Regions from separate parts of the Erwinia tracheiphila genome, predicted to be linked through region 3. Evidence: predicted binding sites of a transcription regulator. Region 3 holds the regulator's gene; each other region holds the start of a gene.
What was found. The regulator CRP, encoded in region 3, controls carbon source genes, mostly activating them, when cyclic AMP is high. The targets are predictions, from matches to a motif close to ATGTGANNNNNNTCACAT.
Positions count from the first base shown of each region.

Region 1: hpt (hypoxanthine phosphoribosyltransferase) is a predicted target of CRP. The motif match lies at 1,819-1,836, and genes of this name have one in related genera.
Region 2: pth (aminoacyl-tRNA hydrolase) is a predicted target of CRP. The motif match lies at 1,517-1,534, and genes of this name have one in related genera.

Region 1 covers NZ_CP089932.1:952,125-956,376, forward strand. Annotated here, with positions in the region: gene LU633_RS04845 (IS91 family transposase) at 1-1,049, opposite strand, end outside; gene LU633_RS04850 (hypothetical protein) at 1,058-1,198, opposite strand; gene hpt (hypoxanthine phosphoribosyltransferase) at 1,872-2,426, shown strand; gene can (carbonate dehydratase) at 2,488-3,153, opposite strand; gene LU633_RS04865 (ABC transporter ATP-binding protein) at 3,260-4,186, shown strand; gene LU633_RS04870 (ABC transporter permease) at 4,183-4,252, shown strand, end outside.
Region 2 covers NZ_CP089932.1:2,756,447-2,760,698, forward strand. Annotated here, with positions in the region: gene prs (ribose-phosphate diphosphokinase) at 1-33, shown strand, start outside; gene tnpA (IS200/IS605 family transposase) at 249-629, shown strand; gene ychH (stress-induced protein YchH) at 1,167-1,448, opposite strand; gene pth (aminoacyl-tRNA hydrolase) at 1,700-2,287, shown strand; partial or broken gene LU633_RS14570 (IS256 family transposase) at 2,391-2,615, shown strand; gene LU633_RS14575 (hypothetical protein) at 3,250-3,504, shown strand; gene LU633_RS14580 (coiled-coil domain-containing protein) at 3,626-4,162, opposite strand.
Region 3 covers NZ_CP089932.1:540,779-545,030, reverse strand. Annotated here, with positions in the region: gene LU633_RS02715 (phosphoribulokinase) at 1-643, shown strand, start outside; gene LU633_RS02710 (OsmC family protein) at 673-1,080, opposite strand; gene crp (cAMP-activated global transcriptional regulator CRP) at 1,391-2,023, shown strand; gene LU633_RS02700 (YccS/YhfK family putative transporter) at 2,081-4,153, shown strand; gene argD (bifunctional acetylornithine/succinyldiaminopimelate transaminase) at 4,185-4,252, opposite strand, start outside.

The DNA.
Region 1 (4,252 bases), 410 kb from region 3:
GCGGCGAAGCCGGGCTTCTCCGGTTTTTTCCGCGCTTCCATCTCCAGGGCTTCATACACCTTCGGCAGCAGGCTACCCCGTTTACGGTTTGATAAAAAACCGTAATAACGCACCATCTTAAAATGCTTCGCCGGGATATGGCTGATATAACGTCCGATCATATCTTCCTGCGTCAGCGTCTGCTGCCGGTACTGCTGCGTACGGTGGTCGTAATAGTGGTGCACCACCGCGCCGCCGCTGTAGTGCCTCAGCTTCGCCGCCGACACGGGGGGCCGTTTCAGGTACCGGCCCAGATATTTGACGCTCCGCCAGGCCCCCCGGGTCTTCTTCGCGAAGTGGACCTTCCAGCGGCGCCCGTACTGCGCCTGCAGATAGCGCAGCCACTGTTTTTTGTCGTGGATATGCCCCAGCCCCGGCAGCCTGCCGGGGTTAATCAGGTCATAGCTGTGGCGCAGCAGCCGGATGACGGCTCCGCGCCAGATTTCCTCCACGGCATGCTTTTTAAAGAAGAGGTCGCGCCATACGCCGTGTTTAATATCAAGCCCGCCGCGGGTGACGGAGAGATGAATGTGGGGATGCTGGTTGAGCTGGCGACCGTAGGTGTGCAGGGCGCAGAAGATACCGACTTCCACACCCTGTTTTCTGGCCCAGCGGAGCATGGCGCGGGTGGCTGCGCGGAACAGGGCATTGAGCAGAGGCCAGTTATTGTTGAAAAAGGGCCACAGCAGATGGGGCATGGTGAAGGTGATATGCTGCCAGTCGCAGTCGGGCAGAATTTGCTGTTGTTCTGTAATCCACTGCTCCGTGGCCTTATGTCCGCAGGAGCTGCAGCCTTTTGATTTACAGGTCTGGCAGAAGAAGCGGGTGTGGGTGCAGTCCGGGGAGGCGCAGCAGTATCGCTTCACCCCCATGGCAGCAGTGCCGCAGGCGAGCATGCGCTCGACGCAGAGTACGGTCCAGGGGCTGAGGGTGTCCCCGTGTTTATCCATATACCGGTTCCAGGCGTCATCAGTGGTGAACAGCAGTTTTGCCGGGCGCGGGATATACATGCGGCGGATTATCGCTCTGCAGTGGCACCGGTATTATAGTGCCAGTCGTCACAGTCATCGGCCCAGTTGTCGGTGTGTTTATCCCAGGGAGCGAAGGTCACCGGCAGCATGCCGGATTCTGTGGCGATAATAAACACATCGGCTGGCATGGACTCAAGGACGACATCGCCGTCGGGTGAGTCAGGCGGCTCAAAGCCGCGGATGATGCAGACGAGAGGCGGGTCGAAGTGTGTATCGAGGAAAAACTGTGGCCCCAGGTGGACACAGTGACGAATGGCATCCTGCGGAGTGTCGTAAAAAACTCGTCGGGGTCGTCATAATCGCTCCGGGGCGGAATGGACACCAGAAAACGCTTAGGATATCCGGGTATAGCGCGTCGGGACGAGGGCGTGGGTTTACGCTTTCTGGGGGCTTTGCTACGGGCAATGTGAATGATTTCCTGAGAAATTAACATACCGCAGAGTATAAAGCTGTGAGCCGGTCATGAACACCCTCGGAACGGCAGAGCCGTGACGCTCGCCCTGTAAGGGCGCTATGTTCAGTGATTTTTCAGGAGCGAATTCCCGAAGGCACACCCAAAAAAGGGGGCGAAATGGCTGATTCGCAGAGATTTCGTGCCACCTTGAGTAAGGCCGTCAGTGTGTGATGACCTCATTCGTGATGCCACTCTGTAAAATCAATCTCTGCCATATCCGATGAAAAGAGCACGGTGTTTTTGCGTTATGCCCTACATGTTCGCTTCAGAACGGGAGCAAAAACCCATCCTGAAATGTGATAAACTTCGCGCCTTCCCTTAAGCTCTCAACAGTATCGACATAAGTTATGAAACATTCCGTTGAAGTCATGATCTCTGAAGACGAGATCGCCAGACGTATCGCAGATATGGGCCGACACATCACCGAACGCTATTCTGACAGCGACGGTGCCTTAGTGCTGGTGGGCCTGCTGCGCGGTTCCTTTATGTTTATGGCAGATCTTTGCCGCAAAATTGACGTGACGCATGAAGTCGACTTTATGGTCGCATCCAGCTACGGCAGTGGTATGTCGAGTACGCGGGATGTCAGGATCCTGAAAGATCTTGATGAGGATATTCGCGGTAAAGATGTGTTAATCGTTGAGGACATCATTGATTCCGGCAATACTCTGAGGAAGGTTCGCGAGATACTGAGCCTGCGTCAACCAAAGTCACTGGCGATATGTACTTTGCTGGATAAGCCGGACCGCCGTGAAGTGGAGGTGTCCGTTGATTATGTTGGTTTTACTATCGCGGATGAATTTGTAGTGGGCTACGGTATTGATTATGCGCAGCGTTATCGGCATCTCCCCTACGTGGGTCATCTCCCCTACGTGGGTAAAGTGGTGATGCTGGAAGCGTAATTCGTCACCGCACAATCGATTAAGGCCGGATTTTCCGGCCTGCTGTATGATAGCGTCCCGGTTAACAGGTGGGCTTTTCCAGTTCGCTCAACAGGTTGGCGATGCCTGCATGGTAACGCTGTTCAAGGGTTTCACGACTGGTGGCCGCGACGTTCAAATCGCGAAGATAGCCGTCCTGAATGCCGTAAACCCAACCGTGGAGGGTGACGTTCTGGCCTCGCTTCCATGCTGACTGCATGATGGTGGAGTGGCCCAAATTGTAAACCTGCTCTACCACATTGATTTCACACAGCTTATCGAAACGTTTCTGCGGTGGCAGTTCGCTTAATAATGCGCCGTGCTTGTACCATAAATCGCGAATGTGCAGCAGCCAGTTGTTGATCAGCCCCAGATCCGGGTTCTCAACCGCCGCCTGTACGCCGCCGCAGCCGTAGTGGCCACAGATAATGATGTGCTCAACTTCCAGCACCTCAACGGCATATTGCACTACGGACAAGCAGTTTAAATCGGTGTGAATAACCTGGTTGGCTACATTGCGGTGAACAAAAAGCTCACCCGGTTCCAGCCCGGTCAGACGTTCAGCAGGAACGCGGCTGTCAGAACAGCCAATCCACAGAAAGCGCGGTTTTTGTGCCAGCGCAAGACGCTCGAAAAAGCCTGGATCTTCTTCTTTGAGCAGTTTGGACCATTCGCGGTTGTTACTAATCAGGGTGTCGATATCTTTCATTTCAACTTATCCAGGACTTTATATGCGTTGCAGTAATATAGGCCAACGAAACATGATTTAAAACGGCAAATAAAAAAACCATTCAGAACAAGGCACTCTTAAACCTATGACTTATGCACTGGAACTTGAAAAACTGACCAAAACCTATGCGGGTGGCGTTCAGGCCCTCAAGGGAATTGATCTTAATGTGGAAGCCGGTGATTTCTACGCACTGCTTGGGCCAAACGGCGCCGGAAAATCCACCACTATCGGCATTATCAGTTCGCTGGTAAACAAAACCGCCGGAAGGGTGCGGGTGTTTGGCTACGACCTGCAGCAGGATGTGGTCAATGCCAAACGCCAGCTGGGGCTGGTGCCACAGGAATTTAACTTTAACCCGTTTGAAACGGTATTTCAGATTGTGGTGAGCCAGGCCGGCTACTATGGCGTGGAGAAAAAAGAAGCACGTATCCGGGCTGAAAAATATCTTCGTCAGCTTGACCTGTGGGACAAGCGTAACGAACGGGCGCGCATGCTTTCTGGCGGAATGAAGCGCCGTCTGATGATCGCCCGTGCGCTGATGCATGAACCCAAACTGCTGATCCTTGATGAGCCGACCGCGGGCGTTGATATCGAACTCCGCCGTTCAATGTGGAGCTTTTTACAGGAACTCAACGCGCAAGGTACCACCATTATTCTGACCACCCACTACCTGGAAGAAGCCGAAATGCTGTGCCGCCATATCGGCATTATTCAGCGGGGAGAGCTGGTGGAAAACACCACCATGAAGGGGCTGCTGGCCAAGCTGAAATCGGAAACCTTTATCCTCGATCTGGCGGCGAAAAGCCCCTTGCCGAAGCTGGAAGGGTTCCAGCACCGGCTGGTAGATACCTCCACGCTGGAGGTAGAAGTGCTGCGCGAGCAGGGACTGAACAGCGTGTTCAGTCAGCTTAGTCAGCAGGGCGTGCAGGTGTTGAGTATGCGCAATAAAGCGAACCGCCTGGAGGAACTGTTTGTTGACCTGGTCAATGGTCGCAAAGGAGAAAAAGCATGACGCATCTATACTGGGTTGCGCTGAAAAGCATTTGGGAAAAAGAAGTAATCCGCTTTGGCCGCATCT
Region 2 (4,252 bases), 2.2 Mb from region 3:
GAAGAGTCCATTTCAGCGATGTTTGAGCATTAATCATAGCGTACCTTCAGCAAAAAGACGGGGTGACCCGTCTTTTTTTTACCCCTGCATGAACACCACCTCCTGTGGAGGTGGTCAGCAATAAGTTGGCTCTGTCAGTCATGCTACTCATGGGAAAATCCGAATCTGTTATCCCCATAACTGCCAGGGATTTAACCATGAGTAGATTCCAGAAAGCATCTCATGTGCCCTGATGTTGTCAATATCATATCGTATGGACACCCAGGTACCGGTTTCGCATCCTCAGGAACAATGTTGGTAAAGAGGTCTGTGAGCCGATAAGGATCTCAGGTGAGCAGCCCGGGATAGAAGTAGTGGAGCTGAATGTCCAGACAGACCATGTCCCTTTGCGGGTAAAAGTGCCTCCACGGCTTTCGATTTCCCATGTAACAGGCGACTTAAAGGGTAAAACAGCCCTTCGATTGTTCAGTAAATTTCCCTGCCTGCGTAAGAACAAGCAGTGGGGGAATGATTTTTGGGCAAGAGGTTATTGTGTCGATACCGTAGGTATAAACGAAGAAATGATAATAAAGTACGTGAAGTATCAGGAAAAACATGAAGTTGAAGAGAGCCAGCTTCCACTGAAATAAGTGTGAAGGGAAGGCTCTCTGAGTCTGGACTTAGTGCGCCCCTGTGGGGCGATATCAATGCCACCTGCTATGCAGGTGGTTTTTTTACTGCTGACTGAAACCTTGTCCCGCTGGCGCACTCATCAACCGGTTTTTAGCCCTACCTGATTGTCTTTGGATTTAAATCTGGCAGTACAGGCAAAAGCTTCATTTTTAGTATGCTGCGATGAAACGCGCTGAGAGCCACCTGCTGTGAACAAGATTTCTGCTGCTGATTCAGGCTGATGACAGGCTTTACTCTGTCACAGGTTTATTCGAAATGGCAGGCCGAAGGTTATTCCTGCCTTTTGCTCATCGACCATCGGCACTATCCATTTTTACCCGCATTATTGCATCTGAAATGCGCTATAGAATTACGCTCTGATTACCCTGCTTTCTTCGCCCGTTTCAGGAAAATACCCATGCGGCGACGAGGCCTTACTCAAAATTTCCGGGGCTTCAGCCACGGACAATGACGGACAGACGCAGAACCGACGTTGTGAAATTAACCCGCTAACATCAATGATGAGGGTGATTCGCCGTTCTGCGGCAACGCTTGTCCCCATAGTGGCGCACCCAATAGTAACGGTCAGTTATTTTTTCCCTGCCGCTGATACGGGCGCCAACCAGCCACATCAATGCACCAACAAAGATGCTGAAAATAGCCCCGAGAACCATCATTTCAGGTAACCGCAATTGGGGTAGCTGATTTAAAACCGCATATCCCACGCCAACCACCATCACAGCCAAGCCGAGCGCCATCAGCGCATTACCAGTTAAGCAGGCATGTTTACGTTTCATTATGCACCTCCAGATGAATAATCCGATACATTTCTGCTAATGATTCCAGGCAAGAGCGGTCCAATTCGTTGCGGGCACGATCACATTTTCAGCAGGTAAATTGACAAGTATTTACATTTAGCTCGCTGATTCATTTATAGAAAATACATTATCACCTGACTGAACCAATTTTTACGCGCGCGTTTTTGAGTTCTGCCGCCACTGTGAGTAAACTGGGTTCCCTTTTCCGCACTTTTCAGGAATTCAGATAAGTGAGCAGCATCAAACTGATTGTGGGCCTTGCCAATCCAGGGGCCGAATACGCAGACACACGCCATAATGCCGGTGCCTGGTACATTGATTTACTGGCAGATCGCCACAATCAGTTGTTGAAAGAAGAGAGTAAATTTTATGGTTTTACCGCCAGGCTAAATATCGAGAGTGCGGATATCCGGCTGCTGGTGCCATGTACCTTTATGAACCTGAGCGGTAAAGCGGTGGCGGCGATGGCAACGTTCTACCGTATCAGCCCGGAAGAGATTCTTGTGGCACATGATGAACTGGATTTGCCTCCGGGCGTGGCGAAATTTAAGCAGGGTGGCGGCCATGGTGGTCATAATGGTCTGAAAGACATCATCAGCAAACTGGGCAATAATCAGAACTTCCACCGCCTGCGCCTTGGCATTGGGCACCCGGGAGACAGAAACAAAGTGGTGGGATTTGTACTGGGTAAACCACCAGTCAGTGAGCAAAAGCGTATTGATGAAGCCGTGGACGAAGCGGCAAGATGTACTGAACTGTGGATAAAGGAAGGCAGCCTGAAAGCAATGAACCGCCTGCACAGCTTCAAGGCGGAATAATAGCGGGGCTCATCAGTGCAGCACCGATGGCGAGCCTGTACATAGATTTGTGTAATTGCCTGATTTTGATATGTTCAATCCAGCATCAAAAGCAGGTTAATTTATGGACGAAAAACAGTCGCAGGCCCTGGCTAACGAACTGACCAAAAATATCAAAACCCCTGACGATCTCAGTCAGTTTGAGCGCCTGCTGAAAAAAATCAGTGTCGGGGCGGCGCTCAACGCCGAAATGACCCGTCACCCCGGCGACGATAAAAATCAGCCAGAACTGGCGACCAACGCCCGCAACGGCCACACCCAAAAGACGGTTATCACTGGCGATGGCCCAAAGAAGGTGATAGCGAACATTGGGAGAAAAATATTTCAGCGTCCTCCAGCTACTATCTATGGGTCAACAGAGAAACGAATGAAGTTGGTCTTTCGAAAGTAACATACTGAGCAACAGTAAATCAGGAAAAATAAAATTTATACGTTTAAGTGTCCACCTATCTACCGCAGTGATATTTTTCATTTAATTCAGTGAGTTAAATGGTAGGGAGTTGACCTTTTAAGTGTCTACCTTTTGTATATAAAACAATCAAAAAGTAGACGCGGCAGACAGTTAACTGTTAAGTGTCTACCATGTTAATTAACTGATTTGTATATAGTTATTAGCATCGGCAGACAGGATAGACACTTAAACCAGTTATTTTAATTGGTCATACCTATTACGTGCAAATAACCAATGGTGAATATGTAAAAGCTGGGTGTCAGAATCACACAGTTGAGAAATGGCACAATTTCAGTCAACGTGAAATAGCAGAAATGGATGGACGAAAAGCTTTGAAGTTTTATCCACGCCCGCTGGATATTATTGACTTCAACCCTGGCAGGGGTGAGAGGCCGGACTGGTTAACCAGCAAAGAATATATTGATGAAGTCGCATAAGCGGCTTTTTTATTGCCTTAATATCAGGAGGGGAAATGAACTTTGATTTCGGAGATTACACTCTGATAGAGCAAAAACGATATTACGCTCCTAATGAGATGTTCTTTCACAAAGTAATTGGACGCTTGAGGCCAAATTCATGGGTGGATGTGCCTGTAAAAATACCTGCCACCAATGTGATTCACGAACAGATGGAAGAGGTTTGTCTTTGTATTTGCTGCGGCGTTGATGAAACGGAGGTGAGAAAATACCGAGTCAAAGACATGCAGAAATCACAAGCCCGCAAATAACCCGGTAAGGAGAGAAGATGAATCCACGTCCAGAAGATTAATTACGAGTAGCAACCGAATGCCACCACTTTGACAGCATGACGATGTTGCTCACCGATGGTTGACGGAAAGTACGGGTGCGTCAGAAAGGGAGTTTGGTGAGGGCAACGAGCACGCCAATGGCGGCGACAAGCATACCGCCGAGCCTGACAGTAAGCTGGAGGCTTAACTTATCGATTTTTGCTTCAAGGTCCTTGCGGACATCGGCTATCTGTGCATCACTTTTCTCGAAACGGGAAATCATCTCCTTGCGGACATCGGTGATTTCAGTGCGCACCAGAGCAATATCAGACTTCAGCTCTTTGCGGACATCGGTGATTTCAGTGCGCACCAGAGCAATATCAGACTTCAGCTCTTTGCGGACATCGGTGATTTCAGTGCGCACCAGAGCAATATCAGACTTCAGCTCTTTGCGGACATCTTCAAGGTCGCGCTTAACGACTGTAACTTCGGATGAAAGCTCTTTTTTAGCATCGCCAAGATCGCGCCGGGTCGCAACATCAACTGCCTCGTGAGAATCACGAACCGCAAGCGAAATAGCCTTAGCCTGCTCTTTAGGCAGGCCAGCACCTTCGAGGGTTTCAACGAATTTCAGTGTGTCAAATGCAACCTGTGCCATAAATAAATCCTCCTGATGATGGACGGGATTCTAACCCGGGTTGGGGATTGACGCCAGTGTATGGTTGCGGTAGATTGCGGGCAGGTGCTC
Region 3 (4,252 bases):
TTCGCTGCTGGAGGAGACCTTTGAGGAATATGGTCGCAGCGGCAGCGGTAAGTCCCGTAAATATTTGCATACCTTTGATGAAGCCGTGCCGTGGAATCAGGTTCCGGGTACCTTTACGCCCTGGCAACCGCTACCGGAACCCACTGACGTGCTGTTTTATGAGGGCCTTCACGGCGGTGTGGTCACCGAGCAAAATGATGTTGCACAGCATGTCGATCTGCTGGTCGGCGTGGTACCTATTGTTAATCTTGAGTGGATTCAAAAACTGGTGCGCGATACCAGTGAGCGTGATCATTCTCGCGAGGGCGTGATGGATTCCGTAGTGCGGTCAATGGATGATTATATTAATTTTATTACTCCGCAGTTTTCCCGCACGCATCTCAACTTTCAGCGTGTGCCGACCGTCGATACATCAAACCCGTTTGCCGCTCGTTCCATTCCCTCACTTGATGAAAGCTTTGTCGTCATTCATTTCCAGTCGCTGGAAGATATTGATTTTCCCTATCTGTTGACGATGCTGGATGGGTCGTTTATCTCGCGTATTAACACGTTGGTCGTACCGGGCGGTAAGATGGGACTGGCGATGGAACTGATTATGGCTCCGCTGGTTAAGCGATTGATAGAGGTAAAAAAAATAGAATAACACCCTGCCTGAACAAGGCGTTATTAAGCTCAAAGCACGATGGTCTCGTAACTGTGCGTGATCGTCACGCCCTTAGCCAGCATTAAGGCAACGGTACAGTATTTTATCTGCCGAAAGATCGACAGTGCGCGATATCGCGCTTTATCAGCCAGTGCACTACCGGTAACGATAAAATGCAGATTGATGCGGGTGAAGAGTCCCAGGGCTTCCTCACGGCGGGTTGACGTAAGTTTCACTTCGCAATCTTTTACGTCATGGCGGCCTTTCTGCAGGATTGAGACCACATCAATCGCGCTGCATCCACCTGCTGCCATCAACACCATCTCCATGGGGCTGGGTGCTTTATCCCCCGAGTTGCCATCCATGAGTACCTGATATCCCGATGAAAACTCGCCCAAAAAGATCAGCCCCTCAACCCATTTAACACGCGCTTCCATTACAAGTTCTCCTAATTCATTCAGTTAGCGTAAGATTACGCGCAAATAACAAAAACGGTAATCTTCCCATTTTCCCTCTATGCTGGAGTAAGAGAACACAAGACACTGATGCAAAGCTGTGCTACAAAAAGACTGTAAAATTTTCGTCAGTACTCTACAAAACAGGACGAAAAGAAATGTTAAAACAAGCAAGGCTTTTCATCGAGCCAGAATAAATTTCCTGATAAGGGAAAACTTGACCATTTTGATCGCCTGACAGGGAATTCCGCTCCTGAATTTAAGGCATGATTACAACAGAGGATAAAAGCGAATGGTTCTCGGCAAACCGCAAACAGACCCGACACTCGAATGGTTCCTGTCACATTGCCATATTCACAAATATCCATCCAAAAGCACGCTGATTCACCAGGGTGAAAAAGCGGAAACGCTCTATTACATCGTTAAAGGCTCCGTGGCTGTGCTCATTAAGGATGAAGAAGGTAAAGAGATGATCCTCTCTTACCTTAACCAGGGTGACTTTATCGGTGAACTTGGCCTGTTTGAAGAAGGCCAGGAACGCAGCGCATGGGTACGGGCAAAGGCCGCCTGCGAAGTTGCCGAAATATCCTATAAAAAATTCCGTCAGCTCATCCAGGTTAATCCCGAAATACTGATGCGTCTCTCATCGCAGATGGCTCGCCGTCTTCAGGTTACCTCCGAGAAAGTCGGTAATTTAGCTTTCCTTGATGTTACAGGCCGAATTGCACAAACGCTGCTGAATCTGGCTAAACAGCCCGATGCCATGACCCATCCCGATGGTATGCAAATTAAGATCACCCGGCAGGAGATCGGCCAGATTGTCGGTTGTTCCCGCGAAACGGTAGGTCGAATTTTGAAAATGCTGGAAGATCAGAACCTCATTTCTGCGCACGGTAAAACTATCGTTGTCTACGGCACACGTTAGTCGTCACAGCACCATGGCGTAATACTCCCTGTTACGCCTTTTATTTGGTACGAATTCATGTGGCGTCGAATCATCTACCATCCGGAAATTAATTATGCCCTGCGCCAGACAATGGTGCTTTGTTTACCCGTTTCCATTGGCTGGTTACTGGGGCATCTGCAAAACGGATTACTGTTTTCTCTGGTGCCCGCATGCTGCAATATTGCCGGCCTGGACACGCCCCATAAACGTTTTTTCAAACGCCTGATTGTGGGCGGCAGCCTGTTTGCTTTTAGCAGCTTTCTTATCCAGTACCTGGGTGAGTACCAGGTGCCATTACCCGTCATCCTGTTTGTAATGGCAATACTGCTGGGCGTCACTGGCGAGATCAGCCCGCTGCACGGCAGGCTGTTGCCCGGCTCGCTGATCGCCGCGATCTTTACTCTCAGCCTCGCAGGCAGGATGCCGCTGTGGCAGCCGCCGATACTTTATATCCTTGGCACCATCTGGTACGGCGTTTTTAACTGGTTCTGGTTCTGGCTGTGGAAAGAGCAGCCCATGCGCGAAACGCTGAGTCTTTTGTATCGCGAGCTGGCAGGCTACTGCGAGGCAAAATATACCCTGCTAACTAAACTCACCGACCCGGAAAAAGCGCTGCCGCCGCTGCTGGCACGCCAGCAAAAAGCCGTCGATCTTATCACCACCTGCTATCAACAAATGCATATGCTGGCCGCCAATAATCATCATAAACGGCTAACGCGTGCTTTCCAGATTGCCCTCGATTTACAGGAACACATTTCCGTCAGCCTGCATCAACCGGGTGAAGTACAAAAACTGGTGGGACAAAGCCACGCCGAGGCGGTTATTCGCTGGAATGCGTTAACCATTGCAGCACGGCTTCGCACATTAGCAGACGGCATACTTTATCACCGCATGCCCGACCGTTTCACAATGGACAAGCAATTACAGGCGCTGATGAAACTGGCCCGTCAGCATCCTGATAATCCCGTGGGGGGGTTCTGCTACTACCACTTTAGCCGGATTGCGCGGATATTGCGTACACAGCGCCCTCTCTATCGGCGTGATTTAATGGCAGATCGTCAGCGCAGGCTGCCGCTTTTATCGGCGACAAAAAGCTATCTCTCGCTAAAATCAGCAGCACTGCGCACTGCCGCACGCTTTGCCGTGATGCTAACCTTTGCCAGTTCCATGGCGCTGTTTTTTGATTTACCCAAACCGTACTGGATTCAGATGACGGTGATGTTTGTCAGTCAGAACGGTTACAGCGCCACCCGCGTGCGGATTCAACATCGGGCGCTCGGTACGCTTGCCGGGCTGATTATCGCCGCAATTACGCTACGGCTTAATGCCCCGGAGTCACTTGTGCTGCTGGTAATGCTGGGGATTACGCTAATTAGCTATTTGTTTATACGTAAGTTTTACGGCTGGGCAACGGTCGGCTTCACGGTAACGGCGGTCTATTCATTGCAGCTGCTGTCGATGAACGGCGCGGACTTTTTGTTGCCGCGTCTGATGGACACGCTTATGGGCTGTCTGATTGCGTTTGGTGGTATGGTCTGGCTTTGGCCACAATGGCAAAGCGGGCTACTGAGACAGAATGCGCATGATGCGCTTGGAACCTACCAGAACGCGCTGCAAATGCTACTGGGCAATGAACAGCGCCCCGAGATGCTGGCATATCAACGCCTGAAGGTTAATCAGGCACATAATGCGCTGTTTAACTCACTTAATCAGGCCATGCAGGAGCCTGGATTCGATGCTCGCTATCTGGCTGATATGAAGCTGTGGGTTACCCATAGCCAGTTTATTGTTGAGCATATTAATGCCATGACTATTCTGACTCGTGAGCACACTATGTTGACCACATCACTGGCTGAGGGATATTTGCAAACCTGCGAAATCGCGCTTCAGCGCTGCCAGCAGCGACTGGAATATGACGGGCCGGGCTGTGACTCCGATGTTATGGAGGCTAAGACAGAACAACCCCAGGCAGCAATAACCATTCTGGAAAGACACGTACAGCGCATTCTGGAACATCTGAAAGTGATGCACACCATTTCTTCGCTCGCCTGGGCTAATCGCCCCCATCATGGTCACTGGTTATCACAACGTTTGAGAAAACCGACCTGAACAATCAGGTCGGCTGGCGTTAACAAGAAACTTAAGCGGACAACAGTTTTGTGACGGCAGCGGAAAAGCGCGCCATGCCTTCGTCAATATCTGCGGGTT